Regions from separate parts of the Streptomyces achromogenes genome, predicted to be linked through region 2. Evidence: riboswitches for the same ligand, from Rfam matches in the RefSeq annotation. Region 2 holds a riboswitch; the other holds the start of a gene.
The links. A riboswitch is a leader RNA that binds a small molecule or an ion and turns the genes downstream of it on or off. The one in region 2 is predicted to bind cyclic di-AMP.

Region 1 (7,325 bases), 2.7 Mb from region 2:
CGAAGGAGGCGGCCTCGTCCGCGGTCCAGCCGAAGACGTTGCCGCCGAGGGCGAGCGGGAAGACCTCGAGGTCGGAGGAGCCGAGGGTGCGCAGAGAAGTCATGCTTCGACCAACGGGCGCGGCGGGCACGCCATTCCGCGCGGACACGAAGAACGTGTGAACAAGCGGCAGCCCTGACGTCGGGGGTGGCCGTCAGGGCTGCCGTTGCTCGATGGTCCTCAGAGCTCCTCGAGGGACGGCTCAGGCCTCCTCGAGGGACGGCTCAGGGGTTGAGGCCCTTGCTGCGCAGCCAGGCCGCCGGGTCGATGCCGTCGGCGCTGCCGTTCGCGTGGACCTCGAGGTGGAGGTGCGCCCCTGTGACGTTGCCGGTGGCGCCCACGCGGCCGATCACGTCACCGGTGGCGACCTTCTGGCCGACGCTGACGCTGATCGACGACTGGTGGCAGAACCAGATTTCGGTGCCGTCGTCCAGGGTGAGGATGGTGCGGTAGCCGTAGGCGCCGGCCCAGCCCGCCTCGGTGATGGTGCCGGTGTGGACGGCCTTGATGAGCGTGCCGGTGGGCGCGGCGAAGTCGAGTCCGGTGTGGTAGCCGGAGGACCACAGGGAGCCGGCCTGGCCGAACGTCGAGGTGATGGTGTACGAGGAGGTCGGCAGCGTGTACTGCTTGGCCAGCTCGGCCAGGCGCGCGGCCTCGACCTTGGCGGCGGCTTCCTCGGCGGCCTTCTTCTTCGCGGCGGCGGCCTTGGCCTCCGCCTCCTTCTCCGCCTTGACGACGGCGTCGGCCTTCGCCTTGGCAGCCGCGGCGGCGGCCTTGACCTCGACCTGGGTCTTCTGCGACTCGGCCTGGGCCATGATCCGGCTGCGCAGGGCCTCGCCGGCGTCGGCGACGCTCTGGTCTGCGTCGGTGTCGGTGTCGACGGCGGCCTCGGAGCCGAAGCTCGCCAGGGCGGGCGCGGCTTCCGGGGCGGGCTCGTCCTCGGAGATCAGCGAGCCCACGCCCGGCAGGTCCGGCATGGAGATGGAGACCGGGGCCTTGCCGGTGTTGGCGCTGGCCATCCCGCCCGCGCTGACGGCGGCGATGACGCCGACGCCGAGAACGGTGGAGCTGCGGGCGAATCCGCCGCCGCGCTGCTTGGCGACGCGGTGCTTGCCGCGTACCGGGCGAATGGACTCCGCGGTGGGATTCCACTCCTCCCAGGGGCCCTCGTCGGTGCGGTAACCGCCGTAGCCGAAGGTCTCGGTGGAGGGCTGGGCCGGCGCGTACGGGGCCTCGGGGGCAGGCGGGTTGGACGCCACGCGGGCGCACTCCTTTCCTTCCGTCGCCTACCGGGTTAGCTGACGGGTTCGGAGTCGGAAGGTCTCCTACGCGCGTATACCGGCCGTGGACTCTGCGAGTTCACGGAGGCTTCCGCGTGATTCACCCCAAGGTGGTGGTTCCCCGGTTCCCTTGCGGGATTCGGCGCGTGCGCACGGAGCCGGCTCTTGTGCCGGCTGGGACGGCCGCGCTGTGTTATCGAACGTTAATAGACCCGGGGGTGCGTTTCCAAGCCGTTCTGCTTGATCAACAACATTTCTGGCCTGGACTTTCTGGCCAGCAGCGGTGAAAAACGGGCGAGTTGACCCTCGTTCAGGGTGCCTCACCCGTCACACGCGTAGACACGGCGGCCCAGACCCGGCGCACAGGGCGTCCACACGGTCACGAAGCGTCACGAAGGGGTGGGGCGCGCCACCGGGGGCGAACGCACCGAGGGCCGGAACCCTTTCGGATTCCGGCCCTCGGCCTTCAGTAGCGGGGACAGGATTTGAACCTGCGACCTCTGGGTTATGAGCCCAGCGAGCTACCGAGCTGCTCCACCCCGCGTCGTTGTGACTCCAGTGTACGTCATCCGGGGGACGCCCAGCACCAGGCTTTGTCGCGCCCCCGCCACGACCCCGGCCCGGGCCCCGGCCGCGGCCTCACACCAGGTGCCGGTTTGGGGCCTTCGCCCGCTCCTCGTACTCCGGCAGCACGAGGACGTCGACGCCCGCGGCGGCCAGCAGGCCGGTCCCGTCCGCCGCCGTCACGAAGGTGTCCGGCTCGCGCCACGCCGTGACGACCCGGCGCACGCCGGCGTCCAGGATGAGCCGGGCGCACGGCGCGGGACGGGAGGAGCGGCGGGCGCAGGGCTCGAGGCTGCTGTAGACGGTGGCGGCGGCCAGCCGGGGGTCGGCGGGGTCGAGCTTGGCGAGCGCCGCCTCCTCGGCGTGCACGACCGGGTCGCCGGCCTCGCGGGAGTGCCCGCGGGCCAGTTCCGTCCCGTCGGCGGCCACGACGACCGCGCCGACGCTGAACGCCGTGTCCGAGGGCGGGCACTGGGCGGCCAGCTCGCAGGCGAGGGCCAGCCAGTGCCGGTCGGCCGCGGCGGCGAGCGGTCCGGCGCCGGGGGCGGTGGGCTCGTAGCGGTGCAGGACGACGTCCTCGATGCGCCGCGTCTCCACCAGCCGCAGCCGTCCGCCCTGGTAGGCGCCCGGCCCGAAGAGGCGGGGCGCGTCGGGGTCGCCCACGAACAGCGGGGCGAGGACGAGCTGGAGTTCGTCGGCGAGCCCCTGCTGGAGCAGCTGGGTGTGGACGGTTCCGCCGCCCTCGACCATCAGGCGCCGGACGCCGAGCTCGTCGTGGAGGTGCGTGAGGAGGCGGCGCCAGTCCAGCTCGGGGCCGAGCGGGACGACGTCCGCGGCGATGCCGAGCGCGCGGGCCCGTTCGGCGCCCTTCTCGGTCGTGTAGACGGCCTTCTCGCCGCCCGTGTGCCAGAAGTTCGCCGCCGGGTCGAGGTCGCCGGAGCCGCTGACGGTGACCTTGAGCGGGTAGGCCGGCCGGCCGGCGGCGACCCGGGCGGCGCGGCGCTCGGGGGAGTTCACCAGGAGGCGGGGGTTGTCGGCGCGGATGGTGCCGGCGCCGATGAGGATGGCGTCCACGGAGGCCCGTACCGCGTCGACGCGGTCGAAGTCGGCGGGGCTGGAGAGCAGCAGGCGTTCGGGCGTGGTGTCGTCCAGGAAGCCGTCGAGGGAGACGGCGGCGGACAGCAGGACGTACGGGTACGGCATCGACGTGCTCCCGGGCTGGTCTTCCGACGGCGATCTTGGTTCAAGTTTGAAACAAAACTACACTGGGGTCATGACGACCCGCTGGCTCACCCCCGAGGAGCAGCGCGCCTGGCGCGCGTACATGGCCGGCTACCTCCTCCTCGAGGACGCCATCGACCGGCACCTCCAGCAGGAGGCCGGCATGCCCCACCTGTACTACTCCATCCTCGCCAACCTGTCCGAGAGTCCGGAGCGGCGGCTGCGGATGACCGATCTCGCCGAGCGCCTGAAGATCACGCGCAGCCGGCTGACCTACGCGGTGACCCGCCTCGAGAAGGACGGCCTGACGCGGCGCGAGGAGTGCCGCTGGGACAAGCGCGGCAGCGTCGCCGTCCTGACGGACGAGGGCCTGGCGGTGCTGGAGGACGTAGCGCCCGGCCATGTCGAAACGGTCCGCGCCACCCTCTTCGACCGGCTCACGCCCGAGCAGGTGGGGCAGTTGGAGGAGATCTTCACCCAGGTCGCGGCAGGCTTCCAGAGCGAGGGCGGCGGCGAGGCCTCCACCTCCCCCGAGGACCTGCCGTGGCGCAGGCGCTCGTCGCCCTGCTCCGGTTCCGGCTCCGGGACCGACTCCAGGACGGAGTGAGCCGCCGACCCGGATGAGGGGGGTGAGGCGGTGAGGGCGTGTCGGGTGAGGCGGGCCACAAAGCAGTTGCTTCAACTTTAAAGCATGGGTAGGGTCTCGTTTCGCTGGAACTGCTTCAAATCTGAAGCAGACAGCGTAGACAGCGGTCAGGCAGCACCCGGCTCACGCCCCGGCGACGCCCGGCCCACCGCCCTCCGGACCCGGGAGACCCGCATGCCCGACACCCCCGCCGCCACCCAGCGCGCCCGCGTCCGGGTACCGCTCCGCTTCCACGACGGCTACTGCGTCGACGCCGAACTGGTCACCTTCCACGGCCTCGTCGACGGCCAGGAGCACGTCGCCGTCGTCCTCGGCGAGCCCGCCCCGGGCTCGGTCCCGCTGGTCCGGCTGCACTCCGAGTGCCTGACCGGCGACGCCTTCGGCTCCGCCCGCTGCGACTGCGGCCCCCAGCTGCGCGAGGCCGTCGAACGGATAGCGGCGACGGGCGGTGTCCTGCTCTACCTCCGCCAGGAGGGCCGCGGCATCGGCCTCTACAACAAGCTCGACGCGTACGCCCTCCAGGACCAGGGCCTCGACACCTACGAGGCCAACGCCGCGCTCGGCCTGCCCGAGGACGACCGTGACTACACGTCGGCCGCCCAGATGCTGCGCGCTCTCGGCATCACGAGCCTGGACCTGCTGTCCAACAACCCTGACAAGGCAGAGCAGTTGCGGGATCTGGGCATCGACGTCCACGACCGCGTGCCGACCGGCGTCTTCACCACCCCGCACAACGTCCGCTACCTGCGCGCGAAGGTCCTGCAGACCCAGCACACGCTGCCGCTGGCCTCCCTCACCGGCCTCAGCGCGGTCTGACGCCTTCGGGGTACGGCCAGGGCAGCGGTCGGGCGGACGAGGAGAAGGCCGGCTTCGTCATGCGGCCACCTCCTGTGCGCCGATCAGGTGCCCGTCCAGGTCGATCCCTGAGTCGGCGGCCAGGACGAGGGAACCGGACGCCTGACGAACGACGCGGGCGGCCGGGTCGACCTCAACGCACGCAGGCGGCCTTCACTGGAGTCGAGCCCGGAGAAGACGGGCTACCTGGTCGGCCCGGTCGGGCGTCACCCATTCCTCCTCGGGCCGCCGGAGCAGTTCGAAGACGCCCGGCCCACGGTGTTCCGGCGGCAGATCCGCCATGCGCGGGACGATGTGGAAGTGCACGTGCGCGAAGCCTTCGGCTTCGGCGAACTGGACGACGTAGGTCTTGGTGCAACCCGTGATGCTCCGGAGCGCCTGGGAGAGTCTGACCTGCCACATCCCCAGGGCGGACGCCTCGGCGTCGGTGAGGTCGTGCACAGCGGCGACGTGGCGGCGGGGCAGCAGCACCAGCCAGCCGGGGACCGCCGTGTTGAAGGCGTGGGCCACCCGCCAGTGCTGGTCGTGCACGACGCACTCGCGTGGTGGAAGGTCGTCGAACTCTTCTTCCTTGCCGCAGGTGTAGCAGTCGGAATTCGTCATGAACCGAGATCGTAGAACCGTCTGTGCGACGTCTCTCGGGCCTGCGCACCGGCTCACCGCGGGAACACGGGAGCCCGGGCGCCGCCCGGCAGGTCAGAGGGGGTTACCCCCCTCTCCCCGCGCCACGGCTCTTCGGTGAGGACGACGCACCCTCCCCGCTCCAGCACGCAGTCCGGCAGCAGCGTGCCCCTTACGCCGCAGTGCTCTGGCGCCGTGCCAGCGCTTTGGAGGCTTTGCGCCGGCTGCTGGAGAGCACGTTCACCGGGGCGCCCGCCCCGGCTCCGGGCTCCAGCCGCCAGTCGCGGATCCGCGCCGCGACCCGGGCCAGCCGCTTGTCGCCGGGCCGTACGTCGATGGAGAACAGCGCCTCGTCGGGCGTACGGTCGTCGCCGCCCCAGCGGACGACGCCGTCGAGTTCGGCGAGGATGTCGCGGATCACGACCTCCTGCTGCGGGAAGAAGCCGCCGCGTACGCCCACCGGGTAGAAACCCGGCCGGACGCGCACGGCCGTGCCGGACGCCAGGTTGGACTCCGCGCGGCCCTTGCGGACCTTTGACGGGGCGTGCCAGCCGGTCACGTCACCCTGGCGCAGGGGGTCGACCTCGTAGTGGAACCGGCGTACCAGGTGGACGAGTACGGTCTCCACGTCGCCCATGCGGACGGCGACACCCTTGAGCGGGGTGCCAGGCACGGGGCGGGTGTAGACGGTGCCGCCGTCGTCGGCGACGTTCTCCATCTCCCAGCCGTTGTGGGAGCGCGTACCCGCCAGCACGCGCCGGGTACGGTCCCGGGCGCTGCTGACGGCGTCCCGTACGCGGGACGGAATGGTGCCGTCCTGGTCGGCCTGTGCGGAGGAGAGGAAGCGGGAGAAGGGCAGGGCGGCGACGGCGGCGGCGCCGGTGACGGCGGCGGCACGGCCGAGCAGAGCACGCCGGCCCATGCCACGGCGGTGCGAGGGCGCCGACGACTGCCGGCTGCTGCTGCGGGGAAACTGGGGGATGTTGAGCTTCAACGGAGTCTCATTCCGGAGTTCAGACGGGCGCGCAGGGGTCAGGCGTTGCGCGCGATGCTGTTGTACTTCTCGAAGAGCTGGTAGACGGCCAGGCTCTGGTGCGTCTGCGCCTCCTGGTCGGGGTCCCAGGCGCGGTAGCGGCGCAGGAGTTCGGTGATCTCGAATTCGGCGAGGCCGAGGCGCATGGTCCGCGGGGTGGTGACGCGGTCGCCGGGGGGCAGCCGGCCGCCCGGCCGGCCCCGTACGTCCCACAGGTGGATCAGGGCTACGGTGCGCACGGTGAACGCGTTGTCCTTGTTCAGCCGCTGCCACACGGACCAGATGTCGGCGTCCTTACCCGCATCGAGGTGCTTGCCGGTCGTGTAGCCCCAGCCGATGCAGTGGTTCCAGGCCTGGATGGCGTCGGTGCCGCTGATCTCGGCGATGCCGGTGTGCGAGTCCTTGACGGTGCCGGAACCGGAGAGGTGATAGCCGACGACCTTCTGGTCCGCGGCCTGGTCGGCGAGGCCGTACTCGCGCATCGCCCAGTAGACCGCCGTCTGGATCAGGGCCTTGCGCATGCCGTACGTGTTCGACAGCTGGGTGATCAGCTCGTCCTGGTCCTGGAGCGCGTCGACGGCCTGGGAGTTGGAGTAGAGCTTCGCGTCGCTGCCGATGCCGCCCATGTCGGGGTAGCCGATCGACTGCATGTACCGGGAGAGGTCGGCGCGCAGGGCCGGCAGATGGCTGCGGTCGAGGGCGACGTCCGGCACGGCGGGGCGCGGCGGGTTGAAGGAGCCCTGCCCGGTGTCGCGCCCCGAGGCGATGTCGATGTCGATGTCCAGTTGCGCGTCACCCGAGCCGAGGGTGCGGATGACGAACTGGTCGTAGGCCCAGTCGTCGGGCAGCTGATGACCGGCGTTGCCCACGTAGCCCGAGGACATGTCGGCCAGGAAGCTCGCCGTCGAGTAGCCGGCCGCGCCGACCCGTGCGCAGACGTCGCGGGAGCCGTACACGCCTATCTCGTACGGATTGCCGGAGTCCGCCATGGCGTCGTTGATGCCCTTGAAGTGGGGCAGGACGTTCGCGGTGATCTGGTCGTCGACCGCGTCGAAGTCGACGGCGA
Region 2 (7,325 bases):
GACGTGTCGACGACGTGTCTGGGGCAGGCGGGCCCGTCGGCCGCGGTCCTGCTGGCCGCGGGCACGCCGGGCAAGCGGTTCGCCCTGCCGGGAGCGCGGATGACGGTCCGCCAGCCGTCGCTGCCCGAACCCGTCGAGGGCCAGGCCAGTGACCTGGCCCTCCAGGCCGAGGAGCTGGCCCGCACCCGCGCGGCCCTGGAGGGGATGCTCGTGCGGCACACCGGGCGGACGCCGGAGCAGGTGACCGCGGACATCGAGCGGGGCACGTTCCTCACCGCCCCGGAAGCGGTGGCGTACGGCCTGGTGGACGGGATCATCCCGAGCCGCAAGGCGTCCGCCGGGGCGCAGGGCGGGAGGTGAGCCGGCGATGGTGCCCGAGCTGCCGCCGCTGCCCGCGCTGACCCGCGCGGAGGCCGAGCTGATCGACGGATACCTCGACGTGGTCGACATGCTCGGCCGCATCAACCCCGCCCACCACGGGGACACCTATCGCGGGCTGCGCGCCGCCCAGGCGCTGGTGAGCAAGGCCGCCGCGCTGCGCGACGCGCTGACGCTGATGCACCAGCGGGGCGAGAGCGAGCTGCACGCGCAGACGCTCGCCCGGGCGCTGCGCGTCCTGGACGGGGAGCGCCGCACGGCGCGCGTCACGCTGCCGCCGCTCGCCGAGAGTTGACCCGGGGCGGCACCGGTCCGCACGGCCCCGGCCCCGACGTGACGTCCGGGCCGGAGTCGAAACGACCCAGAAGGCGTACCCCCGTTCGGCAGAACCCCTCCTGTTCTCCCGGACGCCCAGAAGTTGCGCAGAAGGGCGCTCCGCGGGTGGAACAGGAGGCGTCGTCGCTGGTGGGAGGCCCTGAGGGGACTCGCCAGCTGATCACCCGTCAGAGTGTTCACCCGAACGGCTGAGTGGTGAGTAACCCCACAAATCCCCGGTTCCGTTGGGATTTTCGGACATCCGTGAGCCAAGATCCCTGTCTGACGACAAGCCCCCGCCACAAGCGGCGGGGCGGTCCGGGTGGACGCCGAGTCCTGCCGCCTCCCGGATGACCGGTCGACAGGAGTGCATCGGCAGGAGTGGAGGACCCAGGCACGACGGGTCGCCGGAACGGTCACGCCATGACCGGGCCGAGCAGCCCTTGGGGTGAAGCCGCTGACGCGGCCGGGCAACTTCGCCAGCCCGAATCCGACAGGTCATCCTTCACAGGCGGCTGACGAAGGGTTGCGCATGACTGCGCTCAATCGTGTCCCGTCGCTCATGGCCCGGGCCGGTACGGCCTCGGCGTTCGCCATCGCCGCCGTCGGCGGCACGGTCGTGGTCCCGGGGCTCGCTCCGGACGCCGCGGCCGCCACACCGGCGACGAAGGCGCTGCAGATCGCGGCCTCCAAGAAGGGTGCACCGTACAAGTACGGGGCCACCGGGCCGAAGAGGTTCGACTGCTCGGGACTCACGCTGTACTCGTTCAAGAAGGCGGGCAAGAGCCTGCCGCGGACGGCGGCCCAGCAGTACAACAAGACGAAGCACATTTCGGCGTCCAGCCGCAGGGCGGGCGACCTGGTGTTCTTCCACTCGGGGTCGAACGTGTACCACGTCGGGATCTACGCGGGCAAGGGCAAGATCTGGCACTCGCCGAAGACCGGGGACGTGGTGAAGCTGCAGAAGATCTGGACCAAGAGCGTCTGGTACGGCCGGGTCCGCTAGGGGCCGGCCCAGGTACTGATCCGCCCGGTCCGCCGGGCCGGTACCTGGGCGCCGATCTGCCGGGTCCGCCGAGCTGTCGGGCCCACTGACCTCCCGGGGCCGTGCAGGGCGTCCTGACACGCCTTCACCGTCCCGGGAGCTCACCCTCCGCCGGGACCGCCAGGACCCCGGCTGCCGGCTCCGCCGCCGGGACGGTCCACGGGAGCTCGACGACGACCGTCTTGCCGCCCTCCCTCGTGGGCCGCACTCTGAGTCTGCCGCCGGCTTCCGCGGTCAGCCAGCGAATGATCACCATGCCTCGGCCGTTGTCCTGCTGGACGGCGGCCGGCAGTCGTTGCGGGAAGCGCGGATGACTGTCGGTGACCCCGATGCTCAGCCGTTCGTCGCGGTCGAGGGCCAGGTCCACCGTGAAGGTGGGCGACTGGCCGAAGGTGTGCTGTACGGCGTTGGTGGCGAGTTCCGAGACGATCAGACGGACGGCGTCTGCCGCCTCGGCGTCCGCGGGCAGGCCCCACTCGCCGAGGGTGCCGGCCACGAAGGCCCGGGCCGTGGAGACCGAGGCGGGATCGCTCGGCAGAGTGAGGGTTGCTTCCAGGTGATCTGCCATGGCGACGTCGTCCCTTTCCCACGGGACCGGAGCCCGACACGGTGTGGATTGGTTCGAGTACGGTCCCGGACTGGTGCTTCTTCGCCAGACTGCCATCACCACGCCGGTCACGGGTGGCGATCCACCAAGATGTGCATATATCTGTCGCCCGATGCGGTGAACTCTGCGACGACAGAGCGTATTTGGTCGGCCTGTCAGGAGTAAGGAGGAGCCCATGCAGCACGGACCGGCGGTGCGCCGCCGCAAGCTGGGCGCCGAACTGCGCACTTTACGCGCCCGGGCGGGTCTCACCAGTGGTGAGGCGGCCCGGCTCGTGGGGTGGCACCAGTCCAAGGTGAGCCGCATCGAGACCGGCGTCAGTGGATCGAAACCGGCCGATGTGCGGTTACTCCTCGACGCCTACGGTGTGGCCGATCAGCAACTGCGGGAGCTGATGCTGGCATTGGCGGGCGACGGCGGCGGCCGGGACCACTGGTGGCACGCCTACCGTGGGGTGCTGCCGCCGGCCTACCGGGACTTCATCAGCCTGGAGTCCCAGGCCAGCGCGATGCGCACCCTGGAGACGACCGTGGTGCCGGGCCTGCTGCAGACGCCCGAGTACGCGCGCGCGGTGACCGGCGCCGCCGTCGAGGGCCTCGACGAGGAGCAGCTGGACACCCTGGTGGAGGTGCGGCTGGCCCGCCAGGACGTACTGCGTGCGCAGCCGCCGCTGGAGCTGAACGCGGTGCTCGACGAGTCGGTGCTGCGCCGCGAGGTGGGCGGCCCCGAGGCGATGGCGCGCCAGCTGCGACGGCTGGCGGAGGCCTCCCGTTTGCCGCAAGTGAGCCTTCAGGTGCTGCCGTTCACCGCGGGTGCGCATATCGGGGTAACCGGCCCGTTCGTTATCTTTTCATTTTCGCGCACTTCTGATCTGGATGTGGTTGTTCTCGACCACTTGACGAGTACCCTCTATCTCGAACGGAAAGAAGACCTCCAGGCCTATGCCCAGGCCTTCAACGCCCTTCGGGCGCACGCACTTTCGCCCGGGGAATCATCGGATTACATCGCCGCGATCGCCGGCGGCGCGTAAGGAGGCACCATGTCCGCAGTACCGCGGAACGTACCTTCCCGTACCGATCCCGACCGTCTCCCGCAGGTGCGGTGGCTGCGCAGCAGCTACAGCACGGGAGCCAACAACTGCGTCGAGACCGCCCGGCCGGACCGCGGCCCCTGGGCCGGTCTGCTCGCCGTACGCGACTCCAAGGACCCGGCCGGTCCCGCCCTGCTCTTCTCCCCCGAGAGCTGGACGGGTTTCACCGACTCGCTTGGCCGACCACGCCGCACCTGACGGCGCCCCCACCCGTCACCGGCGACCCACGGTCCTGTCCCGCCGACTCATGGCCGTGTCTCGCCGATCACCCGCACAGCGCGTTCCAGCTCGGCCCCGGAGAGGTCCGCACGGGCGGTGAGCCTCAGGCGTGAGATGCCGTCGGGCACGGAAGGAGGCCGGAAGCAGCCCACGGCCAGGCCTGCCGTCCGGCAGTCCGCCGCCCACCGCAGCGCCTCCTCCGGGGACGGCGCCCGCACCGAGACGACCGCGGCGTCGGGACGCACCGCTTCCAATCCCGCGGCCGTCAGCCGCGTGTGCAGTTCGCCCGCCACCGTACGCGCACGTGCCGCGCGCTCCGGTTCCCGGCGCAGCAGCCGCAGGGCCGCCAGCGCGGCGCCCGCAGCCGCCGGGGCGAGGCCCGTGTCGAAGATGAACGTGCGGGCCGCGTTCACCAGATGCTCGATCACCCGCGCGGGGCCCAGCACGGCGCCCCCCTGGCTGCCGAGCGACTTGGACAGCGTGAGCGTCACGACGACGTCGGGGGCGCCCGCGAGGCCGGTAGCCTGCGCGGTCCCCCGGCCGCCGTCCCCGAGCACGCCCAGTCCGTGGGCGTCGTCGACGACGAGGCCGGCGCCGTGCTCCCGGCAGGCGGCGGCGAGGCCGGCCAGCGGGGCCGCGTCGCCGTCGACCGAGAAGACCGCGTCGGAGACGGCCACGGCCGGGCCGTCGTGGGCGTCGAGCGCCTTGCGCACGGCCTCCGGGTCGTTGTGGCCGACGACCTGGACGGCGCCGCGGGCCAGCCGGCAGCCGTCGATGAGCGAGGCGTGGTTGCCCGCGTCGGAGACGATCAGCGAGCCGTGCGGGGCCAGCGCCGTGACGGCGGCGAGATTGGCCGCGTAGCCGGAGGAGAAGACCAGGGCGGCCTCGAAGCCGCAGAAGTCCGCCAGCTCCCGCTCCAGGTCGCCGTGCAGCTCGGTGGTGCCGGTGACGAGGCGCGAGCCGGTGGCGCCGCCTCCCCAGGTGCGGGCGGCGGCCGCGGCGCCCTCGACGACCTCGGGATGACGGGCCAGACCCAGGTAGTCGTTGCTGGCGAGGTCGAGCAGCGGCGAGTCGGCCGGACGCGGCCGCAGCGTCCGCACGAGTCCGGCCCGGCGGCGCAGCTCCGCCTGCTCGTCGATCCAGCCGAACGCCATGGGTCCTCCGGGGCTTTTGTAGGTAGCGGACAGACACTAGCGGCAGGGCCGCCCGCCCACGGTGTGGCAATACCCACACGTCGAACCGGGTGTGTTGTGTGATCCCTACCTTGGCCCGGAGCGGGTGCGTAGGACAGGATCGGCTCTCATGGACCTGCTGAACACGCTGGTGGACAAGGGGCTTCGGCGCGAGCTGCCGACCCGCGAGGAGGCTCTGGCCGTCCTCGCCACTTCCGACGACGACGTGATGGACGTGGTGGCCGCGGCCGGGAAGGTGCGCCGGCACTGGTTCGGCCGACGGGTGAAGCTCAACTACCTCGTCAACCTCAAGTCGGGCCTGTGCCCCGAGGACTGCTCCTACTGCTCCCAGCGGCTGGGCTCGACGGCCGGCATCCTGAAGTACACCTGGCTCAAGCCCGACGAGGCCTCGCAGGCCGCCGCGGCGGGTCTCGCGGGCGGCGCGAAGCGGGTCTGCCTGGTGGCGTCCGGGCGCGGGCCGACGGACCGGGACGTCGACCGGGTCTCCGACACCATCAAGGCGATCAAGGAACAGAACGAGGGCGTCGAGGTGTGCGCCTGTCTGGGCCTGCTCTCCGACGGCCAGGCCGAGCGGCTGCGCGAGGCGGGCGCCGACGCCTACAACCACAACCTCAACACGTCGGAGTCGACGTACGGGGAGATCACGACCACACACACCTACGCCGACCGGGTGGACACCGTCACCAAGGCGCACGCGGCGGGCCTGTCGGCCTGCTCCGGACTGATCGCCGGCATGGGCGAGACGGACGAGGACCTGGTGGACGTCGTCTACTCGCTGCGCGAGCTGGACCCGGACTCGGTGCCGGTCAACTTCCTCATCCCGGTCGAGGGCACGCCGCTGGCCAAGGAGTGGAACCTCACCCCGCAGCGCTGTCTGCGGATCCTGGCGATGGTGCGGTTCGTCTGCCCCGACGTCGAGGTCCGCATCGCGGGCGGGCGCGAGGTCCATCTGCGCACGATGCAGCCGCTCGCGCTGCACCTGGCCAACTCGATCTTCCTCGGTGACTACCTCACGACCGAGGGCCAGGCGGGCAAGGCCGACCTGGAGATGATCGCGGACGCCGGGTTCGAGGTGGAGGGCGCGGAGCAGGTCACGCTGCCCGAGCACCGGGCAGCGGCGGGCGGCGGCTGCGGGTCCCACGAGGGCGGCGGCTGCGGCTCCCGGGAGGCATCGGGGTGCGGTGCGCACGAGGGCTCCGGGTGCGGCTCGCACGAGGGCGGCGGCGTCTGCGGCTCCGTCCCCGCGGCGACGGCCGCCTCGGCTGCCCCCGCCGCCGCGTCCGCCGGCGAGGCCCGCACCGACCTGGTCGCCGTGCGCCGCCGCGGCGCCGGCACCGATCTCGCGCCCAATGCCTGAGCCGTCCCCGCTCGCCGTGCCGGAGCTGCTGGAGCTCGACCGGCGGCATGTGTGGCATCCCTACGGTCCGATGCCCGGCCGGGCCGAACCGCTCGTCGTGGAGTCGGCGAGCGGGGTCCGGCTGCGGATGGCGGACGGCTCGGGCGAGCTGGTCGACGGCATGTCGTCCTGGTGGTCGGCGATCCACGGCTACAACCACCCGGTGCTCAACGACGCCGTGCGCGAGCAGTTGGGACGGATGAGCCACGTCATGTTCGGCGGGCTCACCCACGAGCCCGCCGTCCGGCTGGCGAAGCATCTTGTCGACATGTCGCCCGACGGTCTCGAGCATGTCTTCCTCGCCGACTCGGGTTCGGTGTCGGTCGAGGTCGCCGTGAAGATGTGTCTGCAGTACTGGCGCTCGCTGGGCCGTCCGGCGAAGCGGCGCCTGCTGACGTGGCGCGGCGGCTACCACGGCGACACCTGGCAGCCCATGTCGGTGTGCGACCCCGACGGCGGGATGCACGACCTGTGGACCGGGGTGCTGCCCCGGCAGGTGTTCGTGGACGCGCCGTTGGCGGAGTACGACGAGACGTACGCCGATCAGCTGCGCGCGGCCGTCGAGCGGCACGCCGACGAGCTGGCCGCGGTCGTCGTGGAGCCGGTGGTGCAGGGCGCGGGCGGGATGCGGTTCCACTCCCCCGGGTATCTGCGGGTGCTGCGCGAGATGTGCGACGCGCACGACGTGCTGCTGGTGTTCGACGAGATCGCGACCGGTTTCGGCCGTACGGGCGCGCTGTTCGCGGCGGAGCACGCCGCGGTCACGCCGGACGTGATGTGCGTCGGCAAGGCGTTGACCGGCGGCTATCTGACGATGGCGGCGACGCTGTGCACCTCCCGGGTGGCCGAGGGGATCTCGCGGGGCGAGGTGCCGGTGCTGGCTCACGGGCCGACGTTCATGGGCAACCCCCTCGCCGCGGCCGTCGCCTGCGCCTCGATCGAGCTGCTGCTCGGACAGGACTGGCTCGCGGAGGTCAAGCGGATCGAGTCGGGCCTGCGGGACGGCCTCGCGCCGGCCTCACGGCTCCCGGGCGTGCGGGACGTGCGGGTCCTCGGCGCCATCGGGGTCGTCCAGCTCGACC

Region 1: it holds a riboswitch for cyclic di-AMP, as region 2 does, so the genes downstream of both, QF032_RS18860 (M23 family metallopeptidase) here and QF032_RS06585 (C40 family peptidase) in region 2, are expected to answer to the same signal.

The regions. Positions count from the first base shown of each region.
Region 1 covers NZ_JAUSYH010000001.1:4,231,983-4,239,307, forward strand. The annotation lists gene QF032_RS18855 (aldo/keto reductase) at 1-103, opposite strand, end outside; gene QF032_RS18860 (M23 family metallopeptidase) at 264-1,298, opposite strand; cyclic di-AMP (ydaO/yuaA leader) riboswitch at 1,308-1,474, opposite strand; tRNA gene QF032_RS18865 (tRNA-Met) at 1,790-1,863, opposite strand; gene QF032_RS18870 (dihydrofolate reductase family protein) at 1,959-3,086, opposite strand; gene QF032_RS18875 (MarR family winged helix-turn-helix transcriptional regulator) at 3,157-3,711, shown strand; gene QF032_RS18880 (GTP cyclohydrolase II) at 3,925-4,566, shown strand; gene QF032_RS18885 (HIT family protein) at 4,759-5,208, opposite strand; gene QF032_RS18890 (hypothetical protein) at 5,399-6,220, opposite strand; gene QF032_RS18895 (glycoside hydrolase domain-containing protein) at 6,259-7,325, opposite strand, start outside.
Region 2 covers NZ_JAUSYH010000001.1:1,491,153-1,498,477, forward strand. The annotation lists gene QF032_RS06575 (ATP-dependent Clp protease proteolytic subunit) at 1-360, shown strand, start outside; gene QF032_RS06580 (hypothetical protein) at 368-673, shown strand; cyclic di-AMP (ydaO/yuaA leader) riboswitch at 1,052-1,222, shown strand; gene QF032_RS06585 (C40 family peptidase) at 1,226-1,699, shown strand; gene QF032_RS06590 (ATP-binding protein) at 1,824-2,306, opposite strand; gene QF032_RS06595 (helix-turn-helix domain-containing protein) at 2,521-3,375, shown strand; gene QF032_RS06600 (DUF397 domain-containing protein) at 3,385-3,633, shown strand; gene QF032_RS06605 (8-amino-7-oxononanoate synthase) at 3,681-4,808, opposite strand; gene bioB (biotin synthase BioB) at 4,957-6,204, shown strand; gene QF032_RS06615 (adenosylmethionine--8-amino-7-oxononanoate transaminase) at 6,197-7,325, shown strand, end outside.